DNA from 2 places in the Mesorhizobium sp. WSM4823 genome. Region 1 is predicted to be linked to the other one. Evidence: predicted binding sites of a transcription regulator. Region 1 holds the regulator's gene; the other holds the start of a gene.
The links. Region 1 encodes HrcA, which represses chaperone genes, less so after heat shock. Its sites were predicted from a motif close to GTTAGCACTCNCNNNNNGNGAGTGCTAAC; they were not measured.
Positions count from the first base shown of each region.

Region 2: groES (co-chaperone GroES) is a predicted target of HrcA. The motif match lies at 2,155-2,183, and genes of this name have one in related genera.

Region 1 is NZ_JBVVQL010000004.1:545,623-555,497, reverse strand. It holds gene AC0L26_RS14690 (PQQ-dependent sugar dehydrogenase) at 1-815, opposite strand, end outside; gene AC0L26_RS14685 (hypothetical protein) at 919-1,116, opposite strand; gene hrcA (heat-inducible transcriptional repressor HrcA) at 1,215-2,312, opposite strand; gene rph (ribonuclease PH) at 2,447-3,163, shown strand; gene AC0L26_RS14670 (VOC family protein) at 3,177-3,587, shown strand; gene rdgB (RdgB/HAM1 family non-canonical purine NTP pyrophosphatase) at 3,587-4,249, shown strand; gene hemW (radical SAM family heme chaperone HemW) at 4,246-5,409, shown strand; gene AC0L26_RS14655 (FHA domain-containing protein) at 5,684-6,589, opposite strand; partial or broken gene AC0L26_RS14650 (low molecular weight protein tyrosine phosphatase family protein) at 6,686-6,988, shown strand; gene AC0L26_RS14645 (hypothetical protein) at 7,310-7,507, opposite strand; gene rsmI (16S rRNA (cytidine(1402)-2'-O)-methyltransferase) at 7,666-8,607, shown strand; gene AC0L26_RS14635 (YraN family protein) at 8,600-8,977, shown strand; gene AC0L26_RS14630 (undecaprenyl-diphosphate phosphatase) at 9,032-9,838, opposite strand.
Region 2 is NZ_JBVVQL010000020.1:7,446-17,320, reverse strand. It holds gene groL (chaperonin GroEL) at 81-1,736, opposite strand; gene groES (co-chaperone GroES) at 1,799-2,095, opposite strand; gene AC0L26_RS29345 (class I SAM-dependent methyltransferase) at 2,256-3,053, opposite strand; gene AC0L26_RS29340 (hypothetical protein) at 3,140-3,991, shown strand; gene AC0L26_RS29335 (bifunctional helix-turn-helix transcriptional regulator/GNAT family N-acetyltransferase) at 4,066-5,001, shown strand; gene AC0L26_RS29330 (GyrI-like domain-containing protein) at 5,008-5,841, opposite strand; cobalamin riboswitch at 6,113-6,316, shown strand; gene AC0L26_RS29325 (ABC transporter ATP-binding protein) at 6,409-7,221, shown strand; gene AC0L26_RS29320 (ABC transporter substrate-binding protein) at 7,218-8,165, shown strand; gene AC0L26_RS29315 (FecCD family ABC transporter permease) at 8,474-9,508, shown strand; gene AC0L26_RS29310 (MarR family winged helix-turn-helix transcriptional regulator) at 9,585-9,875, shown strand, end outside.

The DNA of each region.
Region 1 (9,875 bases):
CAGTTACGCAGGCCGGTGGCGACGATCCCCCTGTTTTTGCCGTCGGGGTCGAACGCCAGCACATTGGCACGGCCTTCCTCCGAGCCCCAGATCGCTCCGAGCGGCTTTGCCTCAATCCACGCGTCGAGACCGCCATCCGGCTCAGCTCCGATCTTCTCGGCAGCATTCGAACCGGAACCGACCGACAGATAGAGCGTCTTGCCGTCCGCAGAGAAGGCGATGTCGCGGGTCAAGTGACCGTTCGAGGGAATGTTGGCGACGATGGTTTCCGGCTCGCCGGAGGCCTTCAGGTCGCCGTCCCGATAGGGGAAACGAACGATGCTGTTGCTGTTGGCGATGTAGACCCATTGCGGCTTGTCACCCGGCGGATAGAAGGCGATGCCGTAGGGGCGAGTGAGTTTCGTGGCGTAGGTCGATTTCTCGGCCGGTTTTGCGCTGTCCTCGGCGAGACGGTAAACCCGTATCTGGCCGGCTTTGCTGTTGGCGACGAACAGATCGCCATTCGGCGCAACACGGACGGCGCGCGGATTGTAGATGCCGGAGGCGATCATCTCGGCCGAGAAGCCCGGTGGCAGCAGTGGCCTGGCACCTTCGGGTATTTCGGCCCGGCCGGCGCCGTTCTTTACGGATTGGCTGACATTGGGCGCCGGCAGATCGTCTGGCCGGATCAGGCGTCGCACGCCCGGCCTGTCACCTTTCCAGCCGCCGAACGCGGCTTCGCCTTTCAGCACCTGTTGATCCGCTTGCTGGGCGAACGCTGCTGTCGCAAGAAACAAGGCGGCTGCAATGGCCGCAAAACCGCCAAATCGGATCAACCTGTCCTCCTAAACTTGGCTCCGATCCTGAGAAACCGGCTAGCTCGACGGTCGTTCCGGGTTGAGTGGTTCAGCACAAGCAAATCGCCGTTGGCTTTCGGGCTCAGTTTCCGGCCGCGTAGAAATCATCGTCGAGGCGTTTTTCCAACGCGACGAGATCGGCCGGCAGCGGCAGGCCCATGGCGCGCATTTCCCTCAGCTTTTCGCGCAGTTGCTCCTGCACTTCATGCTGATCCTCGGGCTGGTTGATCATTTGCTCGAGCAACAGGCTGATCTGGGCCTTGAATGATTCCAGCGCCATTTTTTCTCCTTGAGGTCCGGCCTAAGCGCATGCTGCGACGCGCCTGGGTTTTGTTTTATGCACGTCCCAAAACCGCTGCACTTTTGGGACGATATGCATTATCGCAGCATGCGGGAAATAAGCTGCGCGGTATAGTCGACCATCGGCACGATGCGGGCGTAGTTCAGACGGGTCGGGCCGATAACGCCGAGCGCCCCGATGACGCGGGCGTCCTTGTCGCGATAGGGCGCAACGACCAGCGACGAACCCGACAGCGAAAACAGCTTGTTCTCCGAGCCGATGAAGATGCGCACGCCCGACCCTTCTTCGGCAAGGTCGAGAAGCTGGATCAACCCGTCCTGTGTCTCCAGATCTTCGAACAAGTGCCGCAACAGCTCGATGTCGGCCTGGGCGGTGACGTTTTCCAGCAGATTGGCGCGGCCGCGCACGATGAGACGCGCCGGCAGGCCGCTCTCGGTGCCCGCCCAGACCGCGAGGCCCTTTTCGACCAGATCCTGCGACAGCGTGTCGAGGGCGGCCTTGGTCTCTTCCTTGAGGCGGGCGATCTCGATCCGCGCCTCGGCCAGCGTGCGGCCGCGGATGTGGGCATTGAGGAAGTTCGAGGCTTCATGCAATTGCGAGACGGTGACGCCGGCGGGCAGGTCGACGACGCGATTTTCGACGTCGCCGTTCTGCGACACCAGCACGGCCAGCGCCTTGGTCGGCTCGAGCTGGATGAATTCGATGTGCTTGAGCGCCACCTCGTTCTTGGCGGCAAGCACCAGGCCGGCGCCGCGCGACATGCCGGACAGCATCTGGCTGGCTTCGGTGAGCATGTGCTCCAGCGTCGCGCCCGAGCCGGAGGCGCGCACCTGCGCCTCGATGGTGCGGCGTTCCTCGTCGGAAAGATCGCCAAGCTCCATGAACGCATCGACGAAGAAGCGCAGGCCGGCCTGGGTCGGCAGCCGGCCGGCCGAGATATGCGGCGCGTAAATCAGGCCGAGATGCTCGAGATCGCTCATCACGTTGCGGATCGTGGCCGGCGACAGCGACGACGGCAGGATACGCGACAGGCTGCGTGAGCCGACCGGCTCTCCGTCCTTCAGATAGGAATCGACGATGCGCCGAAAGATGTCGCGCGAACGCATGTCGAGCGACTGGAGTGCGGGCGATTGAAGCAGGGGCGACTGCGAACTGGGATCGACTGCCTTGGTCATTCGGGCCAAAATCCTCCGGCCCAAAGATATAGACTTCGGCCGCGCCCGCGCAACCGGCCATTTTCCTTTGCGCCTTGCGCACCATGCGGCTACAAGCCGGCCACGATTCCGAAAAAGATAGGAAAAAAGCCTGAATGCGCCCTTCCAAACGCCAATTCGACGAAATGCGCGCCATCTCCTTCGAGCGCGGCGTCTCCAAGCACGCGGAAGGTTCGTGCCTGGTGAAGTTCGGCGACACGCATGTGCTGTGTACGGCCAGCCTTGAGGAAAAGGTGCCGGGCTGGATGCGCAATTCCGGCAAGGGCTGGGTGACGGCGGAATATGGCATGCTGCCGCGCTCGACCGGCGAACGCATGCGCCGCGAAGCTTCGTCCGGCAAGCAAGGCGGCCGCACGCTGGAAATCCAGCGGCTGATCGGCCGTTCCCTGCGTGCCGTGGTCGATCTGCAGGCGCTCGGCGAACAGCAGATCACCGTCGACTGCGACGTGATCCAAGCCGATGGCGGCACCCGCACCGCCTCGATCACCGGCGGCTGGGTGGCGCTTTATGACTGCCTGCGCTGGATGGAAGCCCGGCAGATGGCCAGCGTCGCCAAGGTGCTGAAGGACCATGTCGCGGCTATCTCCTGCGGCATCCATGACGGCCAGCCAGTCATCGACCTCGACTACCTCGAGGATTCCTCGGCCGGCACCGACGCCAATTTCGTCATGACCGGCAAGGGCGGCATCGTCGAGATCCAAGGCACCGCCGAGGGCGAGCCTTTCTCGGAAGAGCAATTCACGGCGCTGATGGAACTGGCCAAGAAGGGCATTGCGCGACTGGTCAGCCTGCAGCAGATGGCTGTAGCCTAGCGTCGGTTCCGTCATGACCCCTTCCGCCATCCTCGAATCAGCCCTCTACGTGACCGACCTCGATGCCGCGGAAAACTTCTATTCCGGCGTGCTCGGGCTCGATCTGCTCGGCAAGGTCGACGGCAGGCATCTTTTCTTCCGGTGCGGGGACGGCGTGCTGCTCATCTTCAACGCCGAGGCGACCAAGGTGCCGCCGGCGCCCGATGCCAGGCTGAAAGTGCCGCCGCACGGCGCTGTCGGCGACGGCCATCTGTGCTTTGCGGCAAGCGCGGACGAGATTCTCCGCTGGAAGGCGCATCTCGAGCAGAAGAAAATCGCTATCGAAAGCGAGTTCGAATGGCCGCAGGGCGGCCGCTCGATCTATATTCGCGACCCCTCCGGCAATTCAATCGAATTCGCCGAACCAAGAATCTGGGGCATTTGATGCAATCGTTTGATGGACATGAGATCGTCGTTGCCAGCCACAATGCCGGCAAGCTGCGCGAATTCGCCGATCTGATGGCGCCATTCGGCATAGATGCGAAGTCGGCCAAGGAGTACGGCCTGCCGGAGCCGGACGAGACCGGCACTACCTTCGAGGAGAACGCCTATATCAAGGCATTTGCCGCCGCCAAAGCGACAGGTCTGCCGGCATTGTCGGACGATTCCGGCCTGTGTGTCGATGCACTGGGCGGAGCGCCCGGCGTCTACACCGCCAACTGGGCCGAGGCGCCGGACGGGTCCCGCGACTTCGGCATGGCGATGCAGCGGGCGGAAGTGGCGTTGCAGGACGTCGGCGCGGTCGCGCCTGCGCAGCGCAAGGGTCGCTTCGTCGCCGTCATCTGCCTGGCCTTTCCCGACGGCGCGGCCGAATATTTCCGCGGCGAGGTCGAGGGCACGCTGGTGTGGCCGCCCCGCGGCGAACTCGGCTTCGGCTACGACCCGGTGTTCGTGCCGGACGGTTTCGAAAAGACCTTCGGCGAGATGACCGCAGAGGAAAAACATGGCTGGAAGCCCGGCCAGCCGACGGCGTTGTCGCACCGCGCCCGCGCTTTCCAGAAATTCGCGCAAGCCAGGCTGGATTTGGCACGATCGGGCGTGAAATGACCATGCTGCTCGACCGCAGCCCGGGCTTCGGCGTCTACATCCACTGGCCGTTCTGCGCAGCCAAGTGCCCCTATTGCGACTTCAACAGCCATGTCCGCCACCAGCCGATCGACCAGGAGCGTTTTGCGCACGCATTCGAGACCGAGCTTGCGACCATGCGCGACCGCACCGGACCACGCGAGGTGACCAGCATTTTTCTCGGCGGCGGCACGCCATCGCTGATGAAGCCGGAAACCGTGGCGGCCGTGCTGGACGCGGTGGCGAAGAACTGGACGGTGCCTGCCGGCATCGAGGTGACGCTGGAGGCCAACCCCTCCTCGGTCGAGGCCGAGCGCTTCCGCGGTTACCGGGCGGCGGGCGTCAACCGGGTGTCGCTCGGCGTGCAGGCGCTGAACGACAAGGATTTGCGCTTCCTCGGCCGGCTGCACAATGTCGACGAAGCGCTGCATGCGATCGGCCTGGCGCGTGACATCTTTCCGCGGCTGTCCTTCGACCTGATCTACGCGCGGCCCGGCCAGACACCGGAAGCGTGGCAGGCTGAGCTCGAGCAGGCGATCGGCCACGCCGCCGACCATCTGTCGCTCTATCAGCTGACCATCGAGGAAGGCACGCCGTTCCACGCGCTGCATGCGGCCAGGAAATTCGCCATTCCTGACAACGACCTTGCCGCCGACCTCTATGCGCTGACGCAGGAGATCACTGCCGCGCATGGGCTGCCTGCCTACGAGATTTCCAACCACGCCAGATCAGGTGCCGAAAGCCGGCACAATCTCACCTATTGGCGCTATGGCGAATATGTCGGCGTCGGTCCCGGCGCGCACGGCCGCTTCGTCGAAAACGGCCGCCGCGTGGTGACGATAGCCGAAAAGATGCCGGAGACCTGGGCCAATCTGGTCGAGGCCAAGGGCCATGGCGTCACCGGCGGCGAGATCCTGACGCGCTCGGAAGAGGCCGACGAGTTCCTGCTGATGGGGCTAAGGCTGGCCGAGGGCATCGATCTCTCGCGCTACGAAGCGTTTTCCGGCCGCGGCCTGTCGACCGCAAGGCTGTCGATGTTGCAGGGGGAAGGGCTGGTGGCGCCGATCGGCAATGCTCGCCTGCGTGCCACGCCAGCCGGCATGATCGTGCTTGATGCGGTGGTGGCGGACCTGGCGCGGTAGAGCATAGGCCAGGAGCTGTACTGTCATAGACAATTTATCGCTCACGCAAGGATGCTAGAAATTCGGCTTGCCCGACTACCAACGCAAGGCGCTTACCTTCCGCAGCGCTTAGCGGCGTTGAAACGCCCAGCGCCATCAGAAGCAGAAAAATGTCTGAAGATTTCTGAGCCCCATGGCTGCCCCTCTGTCCTAGCAAAAGCCTGGGCAGGAAAAGCATTGGTGTCAACATGTGTTAGGCGTGTGAGCGCGTTCGAAAATCTTACTGCTGGCGTGCCTATTTTAGGCTGAATACCTCGATCATCTCGGCGCGCCCTTTGACCTCGTGATAGCCGCAGGACTTGAAATAATGTCTACCTTCAGGCCAGTGCTCGACGAATTGGGCGCTGACCAACAGCGGTTTGTCCAGTTTTCGCGTCAATCCCTCAATACGAAAGGCCAAATTCACGGCATCGCCCAGCGCGGTGCTGATGCCTTTGCCCATAGCGCCGATAGCAACTTCACCCACATGAAGGCCAATGCGGCAGTCGAGTACGATATCTTGTTGTTCCCTGACCAGTACTCGGGTTGGCGACGTAGCCGCGTCTTCCGCAGCGCGGAGCGCCTGGGCAGCCTCAACCGCAGAGGCACAGACATCCGCTGCGGTCCCGTGCCAATAAGCAAATACACAATCACCGATGAATTTGTCGATCGAGGCACCGTAGTGCTTCAAAATCACATTGCAGTCCATATACCACTCGGCCAAGAGGGCCGCCACCTGTTCCGGGGATAGCCTTGCGCTAATTCCGGTAAACTCCTTCAAATCAGCAACGAACAGGGTGGCCGGCCGGCTCTTAAGGGCTGCCGGCTTGCCCCATTGAGTTTTTGTGTTCGCCGCTTGCGAATCTAGAACGGGGGCAGTCGTGCCCTGTTCGAAAAGAAAAATCGATTTGCCGAACTGGACGCGATCGCCGGTGTGCAGCACACGCGCGGTTGTGAGCGCCACGTCATTCACATAACTGCCATTGGCACTGCCGACATCAACAACCCAGTAGTTCGCGCCGTCGCGCCGGATCGTTGCATGCTGGCGCGAAACTTCCCCGTCTGCCAAGCGTATGGTGGCATTTTCGCCACGACCAATCAGGTTGAAATCTCCCAGCCTATAGGCCTCTCTGTTGCTCAGTGCGGTTAAAGTTGCTGACATAATCCTCTCCCGTACGCTCAAACGCGCACGCAGGTCCAATATTAACACGGAGCGTTACGAAACAGAGACTGGCGGCCCATCATACAAAAGGAGCTGGTGAAGAACGTCCTCTTCGTCTGCAGCCAGAACCGCTTGCGCAGCCCGACCGCGGAGCAGGTGTTTACTAGTCGAAGGATATCGAAATCGCATCGGCCGGCACCAGCCACGATGCTGACACCGTTGACGCACGAACTCGTTTCGTGGGCCGATATCATCTTCGTCATGGAAAGGCGCACCGCGCCAAAGGCCAGCCTGAGGAAGGCTCGCGTGATCTGCCTCGATATTCCGGACGACTATGAGTTTATGGGTCGGGGCCTGGTGCGTCTGCGGGAGGCGCGCGTCTCGAAATACCTCGGTTGAATAATGTGGTTGAGCGTTTCAACCCGCGCTTTCGTCATCCTCGGGTCTGCGCCGCGCCGCTTCGCTCCTCGCTTCACCCAGGATGACGAGGAGAGAAGTGTCTCGGCCACTCGAGGTTGCGATAGTCAAGCGTCGTGCTTGTGGCGGCGCTTGGCGTGCTCTTTCTCAGCGTCCGCTTCACCAGAGCGAGCCGGCTTGGCGTCGCCCTTGTCCCGGCGGGCGCGGTTTTGATCGCTTAGGGGATGTGACGGTGCTCCATTGCGGGAGCTTTTCGTTTCAAGGCGGGTGATGAAAATGTCGAAGCGATTGGGCATCGTCTGGTCAGTGCTCCATCGTGCTGCCGGTACCGGTCGAGGGCTCGATTTCCAGGCTGGTTGCCTTTGAAGGACGACGCTTTCGCGGCTTTTTGGCCAAGCTAACGCCTGCCTTGCCAGGCTGGCCCTTGTCCTTTCGCGCGGCAAAGCGCTTACGCCCTGCATAGTAGGGTTCGAAAACGTCCTGTATTTTGAGGCTGTCCATCCTGCTCCTCCCGAGATCAGGGGTAAATACGCCGGACACGGTTTCGTTCCGTACTATGGCAAAGGCATGGCGGCCGCTTCACTTCGGCACGGGTTTTGCAACTGCGCGACAGCCGTGCCAAACAGATCCAAATGCATGCAAGCAGCTTGAGGGCAGCGGTGACCGGCGACAAACGCAGCTATGTGATCGGCCAGACTGAGATGTCAGCCCGGCCGCTCGAGCCGGCGCTTTATCTGGTGGCGACGCCGATCGGCAATCTGGCCGACATCACGCTGCGGGCGCTGGAAACGCTGGCCGCCGCCGACATCGTCGCCTGCGAGGATACGCGGGTCAGCCGTGTGCTGCTCGACCGCTACGGCATCCGCCGCCGGACCACGGCCTATCACGAGCACAATGCCGGCGAGGCCGGGCCGAAGTTGATTGCAGCACTCGAAGCCGGGCAGAGCGTCGCGCTGATTTCGGACGCCGGCACGCCGCTGATTTCCGATCCCGGCTACCGGCTGGTCGGCGAGGCCCTCGACCAGGGCATTCGCGTCGTGCCGATCCCCGGCCCGTCGGCGCCGCTTGCGGCGCTGACGGCCTCCGGGCTGCCCTCCGACGCGTTTCTGTTTGCCGGCTTCCTGCCGGTGAAGACCGGGCAGCGGCTGACGCGGCTGGAAGCGCTGAAAACCGTGCCGGCGACGCTGATCTTCTTCGAATCGCCACGCCGGCTGGCCGATACGCTCAGCGCCATGGTCGAGGCGCTGGGTGGCACCCGCAAGGTTGCGATCGGCCGCGAACTGACCAAGACCTTCGAGGAAATGCGGACCGGCACCTTGCAGTCGCTTGCCGATCACTACGCGGCTGCCGACACGCCGAAGGGCGAAATCGTCATCTGCGTCGGCCCCTCGGAAGCAACGGCCGACGAGCCTGAAGACATCGACCGGCTTCTGCTTTCGCTTGCCGCCGAGATGCCGGCCTCCAAGGCGGCGGCGGAAGCCGCCAGGATGACCGGCGGTCAGAAACAGGCGCTTTACCGGCGGCTGCTCGAGCTCAAGGATGCCGGGGAGAACGGAGAGATCGGGAAAGAGGGTGACACCGGGAAAGACGGGGATGGCTGAACGCCCGGTCGCCAGCCGCCGGCAGGCCTATCGGCGCGGCCACCGCAGTGAGTGGCTGGCGGCGGCAGCATTGATGGTGAAAGGCTACCGGATCCTGGCGCGCCGCCACCGCACGCGGTTCGGCGAGATCGACCTGATCGCGCGCCGCGGCGATCTGGTGCTGTTCGTCGAAGTCAAGGCGCGCCGCACGCTGATGGAAGCGATGGAGGCTGTTCGCTACGAATCGGAGCGCCGCATCGAAAGCGCAGCCGACCTCTGGCTTTCGCGCCAATCCGATTATGGGAGATTATCGGCGCGCTTCGATATGGTGGCGGTGCTGCCCTGGCGATGGCCGGTGCATGTCGAGAATGTTTTTTACGGACGAAATTGACTGCTTTTCCCCCTTGTGGGGCGGGTCGACCCGCCGACAAGGGGCGGTAAGCGCTCACCCCCAGATAAACAGTGCAATCAGGCCGACGGTGCCGATGACCAGCCGCCACCAGCCGAACAGCGAGTAGCCGTGGCGCGAGACGTAGTTGAGCAGGAAGCGCACGACGATAAGCGCTGCGATGAAGGCCGCGATGAAACCGGTGGCGATGACCGGCAGGTCGGCGCTGGTCAGCACATTGCGGTTCTTGAAGAGGTCGAAGGCGAAGGCGCCGACCATAGTCGGCATGGCGAGGAAGAAGGAGAATTCCGCAGCCGCCCGCTTGTCGACGCCCAGAAGCAGCGCGCCGACGATCGTCGAGCCGGAGCGCGATGTGCCTGGGATCAGCGAAAGGCACTGGAACAACCCGATCTGCAGATAGAGCCTGAGCGGAAACCGTTCGACGTCATGGTAGAGCGGCTTCGGCTTGAGGCGATCCACCCACAGCAGGACCACGCCGCCGATGATCAGCATGATGCAGATCAGCCTCGGCGATTCAAACAGCACCGTCTTGATGAAGCCATGCGCCAGCGCGCCGATGACGGCCGCCGGCAGAAAAGCGACGAGGATGCCGAGGACGAAATGCCGCGTCGGCCGGTCACGCGGCAGATCGACCAACATCTGCCACAGACGATGGAAATAGACGCTGAGAATCGCCAGTATGGCGCCAAGCTGGATCAGGATCTCAAAGGCCTTGCCGGTCGAGTGGAAGCCAAGAAAATGGCCGGCAAGCAGGATATGGCCGGTCGACGAGACCGGAATGAACTCAGTCAGGCCCTCGATCATGCCGAGCAGCAGCGCTTCGACGATGGTCTGGCTTTCCATGGAAACCTCGGTGTTCGAGTGAGGGCTTGCAAAAGGG
Region 2 (9,875 bases), on a different contig from region 1:
GGGCGTTTGTGGTGCATCAAAAAAAAACCGGGGGGCCCCGCGCCCCCCCTTTCCGTATCTGAAGGCTGATGGAACGTGGATTAGAAATCCATGCCGCCCATGCCGCCCATGCCGCCGCCGCCCATGCCGCCTGGCATGCCGCCGCCAGCCGACTCCTTCTTCGGAGCCTCCGCGATCATGGCTTCGGTGGTGACCAGCAGGCCGGCGACCGAGGCCGCATCCTGGAGAGCCGTGCGCACGACCTTGACCGGATCGACGATACCCATGGCGATCATGTCGCCATATTCGCCGGTCTGGGCGTTGTAGCCGAAGGTCGGACCCTTGTTCTCGAGGATCTTGCCGGCAACGATCGATGCTTCCGCACCGGCGTTGGCCGCGATCTGGCGGGCCGGAGCCTGCAGCGCACGACGCACGATGTTGATGCCAGCGGTCTGGTCGGAGTTGGCGCCGGTTGCCTTGATGTTCAGCGAAGCGCGCAGGAGTGCGACGCCGCCGCCGGGAACGATGCCTTCTTCGACGGCCGCGCGGGTCGCGTTGAGGGCGTCATCGACGCGGTCCTTCTTTTCCTTGACTTCGACTTCCGTCGCGCCGCCGACGCGGATCACCGCAACGCCGCCGGCGAGCTTCGCCAGACGTTCCTGCAGCTTCTCCTTGTCGTAGTCCGAAGTGGTCTCTTCGATCTGCTGCTTGATCTGGGCGACGCGGCCCTGGATCTCTTCCTTCTTGCCGGCGCCGTCGACGATGGTGGTGTTCTCCTTGGAGATCGACACCTTCTTGGCGCGGCCGAGCATGTTGAGGCCAACGTTCTCGAGCTTGATGCCGAGGTCTTCGGAGATGACCTGGCCACCGGTGAGGATGGCGATGTCTTCCAGCATGGCCTTGCGGCGATCACCGAAGCCCGGCGCCTTGACGGCGGCGATCTTCAGGCCGCCACGCAGCTTGTTGACGACGAGCGTGGCCAGAGCCTCGCCTTCGACGTCTTCCGAGATGATGACCAGCGGCTTCGAGGTCTGCACGACAGCCTCGAGGATCGGCAGCATGGCCTGCAGGTTGGAGAGCTTCTTCTCGTGGAGAAGGATGTAAGCGTCTTCCAGATCCGCAACCATCTTGTCGGCGTTGGTGACGAAGTAGGGCGAGAGATAGCCGCGGTCGAACTGCATGCCTTCGACGACCTCGAGTTCGGTCTCGGCGGTCTTGGCTTCCTCGACCGTGATGACGCCCTCATTGCCGACCTTCTGCATCGCTTCGGCGATCATCGAGCCGACCGAAGCATCGCCATTGCCGGCGATGGTGCCGACCTGGGCAACCTCTTCCGAGGTCTTGATCTTCTTGGCGTTCTTGATCAGCGTTGCGACGACGTCGGTTACCGCGAGGTCGATGCCGCGCTTCAGGTCCATCGGGTTCATGCCGGCGGCAACCGCCTTGTGGCCTTCCTGAACGATCGACTGCGCCAGAACGGTCGCGGTCGTGGTGCCGTCGCCGGCGATGTCGTTGGTCTTCGAAGCAACTTCGCGGACCATCTGCGCGCCCATGTTCTCGAACTTGTCTTCAAGCTCGATTTCCTTGGCAACGGTGACGCCGTCCTTGGTGATGCGCGGGGCGCCGAACGACTTGTCGATGACGACGTTGCGGCCCTTGGGGCCAAGCGTGACCTTCACTGCGTCGGCGAGGATGTTGACGCCGCGCAGCATGCGCTCACGGGCATCACGGGAAAATTTTACGTCTTTGGCAGCCATTTTTAGCTCCTGGCAGGGGCTTGAATTGAGCCCGAAGATTTAAGTGACGGTGAGGCCGATATTCAGCCGATGATGCCCATGATGTCGGATTCCTTCATGATCAGAAGGTCTTCGCCATTGAGCTTGACTTCGGTGCCCGACCACTTGCCGAACAGGATACGGTCGCCGGCCTTGACGTCCAGCGGGACGAGCTTGCCGGCTTCGTCGCGGGCGCCGGAACCAACGGCGATGATCTCGCCTTCCTGCGGCTTTTCCTTAGCCGTATCGGGGATGATGATCCCGCCGGCAGTCTTGGATTCGGATTCAACCCGGCGTACGACCACGCGGTCATGAAGCGGGCGGAACTTCGACTTTGCCATTTTTTATTCCTCGATGAGAATGGTGAGAACAGTTCCTCCGTCCGGCGGCGCCGGACCTGGTTAGCACTCACCAATGGCGAGTGCTAACGTGGCGCTGAAATAGGCTGGCGGCATGCGAGAGTCAAGGCGCTCGTTGAGCCGATCGATGCCGGACGACGAACTATTGGTGTCTTGGCGAACCAAGTACCAGCAGCGGGCATCGTTCCGCCAGCGGATACGATCCGCTTGGCACGACGCGCACTTCGTCGAACCAGCCGTTCGCCTCGTCGACGAGCATGGCAAGCGTCGCGAAGCAGTAAGTCGTTTGGGAACCCGCATAGACATCGATGGTGCCGATAGACGCCACGCTCCACCCCGTTCGCGCGGCGAGGGCGGCGCGGTCCGGGAAGGTCTTGTCAAAAGCGTCGCGGATCACCTGCACATTTATGGCGCGATCGGAATCGCTGGTCGCACACGCCATGGCGATCCGCCATTTGAGCGCGTGGAAATTCTCAATTCCGCCGGCCAGGGCTTGGGCCTTGATGTCCTGCAGATCCTCGAACGCCTCAGGGCCGGCGAATACGCGGATCGCCGCACGGCTGCCGGGCTTCAGCACTCTGGCAACCTCGCCCAGGAGGGCGCGGCGAGCGCGTGCGGAATCGACGACCGTCAGACAACCGTCGCCTATGACCGCGCCGACGCTGGCGTGGCCGAGCGGAAGGTCCAGCCAGTCCCCGGTCGTTGCCTTGCGGCAGGGGCTATCGCCCGGCCATACGCCCGAAACCATGGCGGCGGATCCGTCGACGGCCAACATCGTCTTGCCGAGGCCGGCCAGTTCCGGGGTAACGCCCAGCAGCAGAACGTTGGCTTCGTCAAGATCAAGCTCGCGCTCGACAATGCCAACTGTCTCGGCAGTCGGCCGGAGCGGCGCCTCCAGGAGCATCCAGTGGCGGTGATAATCGTCCCAATGATTTGTCATGCAGGCTCGTCGGACCTAAGAAGGTCTGGCATCAACTGCTCATAACCGCTTAACGGAAGTGGTAAGGACGACAAGGGGGGACAACTGTGGCGCATGTCGTCGTCATAACACATGAGCACGATCGCTTCCTAGGCAAGCGCGATATCCTGCTGCGCAGGGATAGTCCCTATCTGCTTTTCGACGTTCTGGGAGAATTGAAAAGACGCGGCCATTCGGTTCGGATTCAGCAAGGTCTGTCGAAGACATACAGCGCCGACGTCGCGGTTCTGCATGTCGATGCGACGATAACGCCCGCAGACTATCTCGACTATGCACGGCGTTTCCCATTCTGCCTCAATGTCGGGACGGCCGACATATCCAAACAACGGATTAGCGGAGCGTTAGTGAACCAGGGAGACGTTTGGCAAGGCCCGGTTATCGTCAAAAGCAATCTCAACAATCAAGGCATTCCGGAGACTCTCCTCAATCGGCGAGCGCGGCGCGCGAGGAAACCACCGCCACTTCCTGATATGCCAGTCCTGCAGCCCTATGAGGTCTACGGATCTCTCGGCGATGTTCCGGATGGCGTCTTCGAACGCGACGATCTGGTCGTGGACAAGTTCATTCCGGAGAAAGAACCCGATGGTTTCGCGGCGCGGTTCTGGGTGTTTTGCGGAGAGAGCGAACGCTGCACCCGCTACGTCTCGCCAAACGCGCTGGTCAAGGCGTCCGAAACGATCCGTCGCGAGCCTGTCCCCGTTCCCGACGAACTGCGTGCTTTGAGACACGAACTCGGTTTCGACTATGGCAAGTTCGATTTCGTCATGCATGAGGGCAGGGCCGTACTCCTCGATGCGAACAAGACCCCGGGCCGCCCCAAAAACCTGGTGAAGATGTTCGCGGCCGGCGCTTCCTATCTCGCCGACGGCTTCGAAGGCCTCATCCGTCGGATCGGATAATGCGGTGGGCTTGGTCCAAACTAATACTTGACCAAGTCAACTAAATTATTGACTATGTCGGGCAGGAGGATGCCATGACGATTCATCATCAACCCGGCAAGGAGCGGATCGATGCGGTGCGGGGCTTCAACCGCTTCTACACCCGCCAGATCGGCCTGCTCGACGAAGGATGGCTGAAAAGCGCCTTCTCGCTGACCGAGGCTCGTGTGCTCTATGAACTGGCGCATCGCCACGGGCTGACCGCCACCGATCTTGCGCGCGATCTCGGTCTCGATGCCGGCTATCTCAGCCGGTTGCTGAAAAAGTTTCAGGAGCGCGGCCTTGTGGAGCGCGCTGCGACGGAAGCCGATGCGCGGCGCTCGTCGATCGCGCTGACGCCGGCGGGGAGGGCGGCCTTCGCGCCGCTGAACCAGGGTTCGCACGATCAGGTCGCGGCCTTGCTCGACCGGCTCCCGGATCCGGAGCAGGACAGGCTGGTCAAGGCGATGCAGACGGTGCAGCGCCTGCTGGGCGAGAGTGAAGAGCCCAAAATTCCCTACATGCTGCGGCCTTTGCAGGTCGGCGACATCGGCTGGATCATTCATCGCCAGGGCCTGCTCTACGCGCAGGAATATGGCTGGGACGAAACCTATGAGGCGCTCGTCGCCGAAATCCTCGGCGCCTTCGTCAAATCCTTCGATCCGAAATGGGAACGCAGCTGGATCGCCGAACGGGAGGGGGAAGTCGTTGGCTCGGTCTTTGTCGTGCGCCAGTCGGACACGGTGGCGAAGCTGCGCCTGCTCTACGTCGAGCCCTCGGCGCGCGGTCTCGGCATCGGCAAGCGACTGGTCGAGGAATGCATCGGCTTTGCCCGTGCTAAGGGATACAAGACGCTGACATTGTGGACCAACGACATTCTCGTCTCGGCGCGCCGCATCTATGAGGCGGCGGGCTTCAAGCTTGCCGAGGAAGAGCGCCACCATTCCTTCGGCAAGGATCTGGTCGGCCAGAACTGGAACCTGGAGCTGTAGCGTTTCTCACCCCTTCACCGGTATCCAGATTTCCAGCCCGCCATTGCCGCTGCGCGGATCGAATTCGGGGCCGTAGCGCTCGAATTCGGGCGCATCGGCGATCTCGTGCCCGGAGGCCGGCAGCCATTTGTTCCAGATCGTGTTGACCGTGCGGCGGATGGTCGAGATGTGGTCACGATGGGCGAACACGGCGTATTTCTGCGCCGGCACGCGCACGCGCGAAAACTCCCTCGGTAAATCCGAAAAATCGGACACCTCGACACCGGCGATGTAGTCGAAATTGCCGGTGTCGTCGCCATTGACGCAGACGCCATAGGCGACGTCGCCGATCTCGCCTGGAATGTTGCCGATATAGGGGCCGAACCGCTGCCATTGCATCGGGATGCCGGCGCTGGTTTCGCAGCTATAACGTTCGCCGAGACCGGCGATGAGAAACGGCCGGCTGGTCTCAAAACGCGGCGGCTCGAGATTGGTGAGGAAGGACTGGTCCATCAGGATCGGCTCCACGAGATCGAGGTTGTCTAGCGAGCCTTGCGCGCGCACCAGTTCCGGCGTGGTGCCGAATTGGTCGCGGAAGGCGCGGGTGAAGGCCTCATGCGAGGCATAGCCGGTGTCGAGAGCGAGCGAGAGGATGTCGGGTGCACCGGCGGCGAGCTTGCGCGCCGCTTCGGTCAGCCGGCGAGAACGCATGTAACCCATCACCGAACGGCCGGTCGCCGCACCGAAAGCCCGCGTCACGTGAAAGCGCGACACCCCGCTGCTCTTGGCGACATCGTCGAGCGAGACGGATTCCGGCAGATGGCTTTCGACGAACCACAGCGCTTTCTCGGTTGGATTCATGTGGCTCCTTGCATGGGCTCGGGTCTTCGCGTCGGCAGGTCATCGTGCCGTTTCCTGGAGCTCGCAGTTTGATCGAAATTGCGCACCGCGCAAATCGCGACGGCGGCCGGCAGTCGAAGGCGTCAGGCGAAAGAGCTTGACAGGAGCAAGCAACGTCTTTTAGGTAGTAACGTTATTACATAACGAGATCCATATGACTCCTTCTAACAAGACCCTAGCTCTCGTGGCTTTCCGAGCCCCGGAAATTTATTGCGCTGTGATTGGCGGGAAACTAGGCTGGGCGACTGATGGTCCCCGAGTCGAAAGGCGAGGGGTGAAAAGGGAACACGGTGAGATCTTCGGATCGAGGCCGTGGCTGCCCCCGCAACTGTAAGCGGTTAGCAAGATCCGAAATGCCACTGGCCGGCAAGGCTGGGAAGGCAGGATGGCGCAAAGACCCGCGAGCCAGGAGACCTGCCATCGGCTTGAGTTGACCGGACGGGGTGTGCCGGGAGGAGACGTGGACATCGGTCTTGTCGGCCGATCGGTCCAGCTTCCTTCCGTCGCCATTGAGAAAGTGACGGTAAGTTGGACGCCTCCCAGCCTCTTCTTGAAGCGCGCGAACTGAGCGCGACGGCGAATGGCCAGCGCCTGGTCAGCGCGGTAAGCCTTTCGGTGGCGGCGGGCGACCGCCTCGCCATCATCGGCCCCAACGGCGCCGGCAAGACGACTCTGTTGCGCATGCTATGCGGTACGCTGCGGCCAAGCGCGGGAGAGGTGAGATTTTCCGGCCGCCGGCTGGAGACGTTCTCGGCCGCCGAGCGGGCGCTGCGCATGGCGGTCGTCGGCCAGACCGATCAGCCCGATCCGCGGCTTGCCGTAATAGACTACGTCGAGCTTGGGCGCGTCCCGCATGCCGGTTTGCGACGAAGGAGCGAGCAACGCGACATCGTCGTCGAAGCGCTTCGAAGGACCGGCCTGCTGCCGCTGCTCGGCCGCACGATCGGCTCGCTGTCCGGTGGCGAGCGGCAGCGCGCCCAATTGGCACGCGCCATCGCCCAGGAGCCTAAAATCCTGTTCCTCGACGAACCGACCAATCATCTCGATCCGCGCGCCCGCAGCGAACTTCTCGAACTTGTGTCGCAGTTTGGCATGACCGTCGTGGCGGTGCTTCACGATCTGTCGCTGGTCACGCCATTTGCCACCAGGGTCGCGGTGATGAACGAGGCCCGCCTGCAGGCACTCGCCGGTCCGCGCGAGGCGCTGACCAAACAGTTGATCCGCGAGATTTTCGGCGTCGACGTGCTTCGGCTGCGCCATCCCACCGAAGACCGCGAACTCACGGTCTTCGAAGTTCCAAACCGCGCCTCTTCCGATTTAACCAAGGAGCAACATCCGTGAAACGCCTCGCACTGTCTTTTGCTTCCCTCCTGCTTGCCCAGACCGCCTTGGCTTTTCCGGTAACTGTCGACAGCTGCGGCACGCCGCTGACCTTCGATGCCGCGCCGAAGCGCGCCGTCATCCAGGATCTGAACATGGCCGAGATGGCCTTCGCGCTGGGGCTGCAACCGTCGATCGTCGGCCTGACCGGCATCACCGGAGGGTACAAGGTCGGTCCGGAATTCAAGGCCGAGCAGGGCGCGATCCCAGAACTCGCGCCGAAATACCCGACGCTCGAAAGCCTCGTCGCCGTCGAGCCCGATTTCTTCTTCGCCGGCTGGTACTACGGCATGAAGCCGGGCGGCGAGGTGACGCCCGATACGCTGGCGCCGCACGGTATCAAGACGTTGGTGCTGACGGAAAGCTGCGTCCACCTCGACAGCAACCGCCTCGCCGCCTCGATGGACCTGCTCTATGGCGACGTCGAGAAGCTGGGCAAGATTTTCGGCAAGGAGGCCAAGGCGAAAAAACTTGTTTCCGACTGGAAAGCGCAACTCGCCGAGATCACGGCAAAGGTCGGCGACAGCAAGGGAACGCGGGTGTTTCTTTACGACTCCGGCGAAGACAAACCCTTCACATCAGGCAAGTTCGCGATCCCCAGCGCGATGATCGCCGCTGCCGGCGGCGACAACGTCATGGCCGACATGCAGACGAGCTGGGGCAACACGGATTGGGAAACGGTCGCCTCCCGCAATCCGCAGTTCCTGGTCCTGCTCGATTACCAGGACGGCGGCGGCTACCGCAAACTGCTCGATTTCCTCAAAGCCCATCCGGCGATGAAGGAGACCGATGCGGTCAAGAATGAACGCTTCGTCGCGCTGCGCTATGCCGAACTGACGCCCGGGCCGGCCAATATCGAGGCGATCGGCAAGATCGCCAAGGCGATGCACCCGGAAGCTTTTTGATTCTGGCGTCGAAATTCTGGTCAGATGCTTGCGTTGACGAATCGCATGCCTTGGAGGTTGGCCGAAACGCCCATCGCTTCGTCATCCTGGGGCGGAGCAAGGAGCGAAGCGACGCGGCGCAGACCCCAGGATCCATGCCGTGACTTCAAGGCGCTGCTGCGGTGCAGAATTCTGCTCCGTGGCACTCTTCGCTCAAGGTTACGGCATGGATCCCAGGGTCTCCGCGACGGAGCTTCGCTCCTGCTTCGCCCTGGGATGACGAAGCTGGAGAGGCTTCGGCCAATCTCGAATGCCGGCGAAGCAATGGCATGCGTGAAAACGTGAGCTTGCTGCATAAGCCATTCCTACCGGCCATGATTGCGGGGGCGGCAGCGGTGGCCGTTCTTGCACTGTTGTCGATCGCCTATGGCTCGACGGTGATCCCGCTGACGGACGTCGTTGGCGCGCTCGGACATGCGGCCGGACTGGGCGGAGACATCGTGTCCGGTCCGGTCGGCAAGATCGTCGTCGATCTCAGGCCGCCGCGCACGATCATGGCCATCTGTGTCGGCGCCGGGCTGGGCGTCATCGGCGCGCTGCTGCAGACGGTAACGCGCAACGACCTTGCCGACCCATTCCTGTTCGGCCTGTCTTCCGGTGCCGCGGCCGGTGCAGTTTCCGTCATCACCATTTTTGGCGACCGTTTCGGCATCTGGACCCTGCCGGTCGCCGCCTTCACCGGCGGCATATTGGCCGCCGGCATCGTGCTTCTGCTGGTTTCCAGAGTGAGGGGGCAAGGCCCCGAACGGCTGATACTGGCCGGCCTTGCCGTCTCGTTCATGTTCACCGCCTTGACCAATTATCTCGTCTTTGCCGGAGACCAGCGCGCCGCGCACTCGGTGCTGTTCTGGACGATGGGCGGGCTCGGATTGGCGCGATGGGACAATGTCGGGCTGGCTGCTCTGGGCGCAGGCACCATCCTTGCTTATGCGCTGTGGAACCACCGTCGGCTCGACGCTTTCCTTGCCGGCGAAAATGCCGCCGAAAGCCTCGGCGTCCCGGTTGTGCGGATGCGCAGGACGACATTTCTCGTCGCCGCTTTCTCGACGGCGATCCTTGTCTCGGTCGCCGGCGTCATAGGTTTCGTCGGCCTGATGATCCCGCATCTGTCCAGGACCCTGGCCGGCCCGTTGCACCTGCGCCTGATTGCAAGCTGCGCCCTGTTCGGAGCGGTGCTGTTGCTGGCAAGCGACCTTCTGGCGCGCACGCTGCTGCCGCCGCAGGAACTGCCGATCGGCATCATCACCAGTTCGGTTGGTGCTTTCTTCGTCGTGACGATGCTCATTCGCAATCGTTCGGCATGACTGTCATGCAAGTTTGCCGCCTTCTGGCACAATGCTGCTCCTTGAATGATGAGCACGCTTATAATATATGCCGCTTATGGTTTCCGACGGCATCGACAGATTGGGCTTTTTGATCCACGACGTGCAGCGCCTGATGCGCAAGCGCTTCGAGGCGAAGGCCAGCGGGCTCGGCCTGTCCTCGGCGCAATGGCGGCTGATGGTCCGCGTCGCCAAGGAAGAAGGCATCACGCAGGCGCGGCTCGCCGAACTCCTCGAGATCGAGCCGATCAGCGTATCGCGCCTGGTCGACCGGATGGAGGAGGGCGGCTGGATCGAGCGTCGTGCCGACGCTGCCGACCGCCGCGTCCGCATGATCTTTCCAACTGCC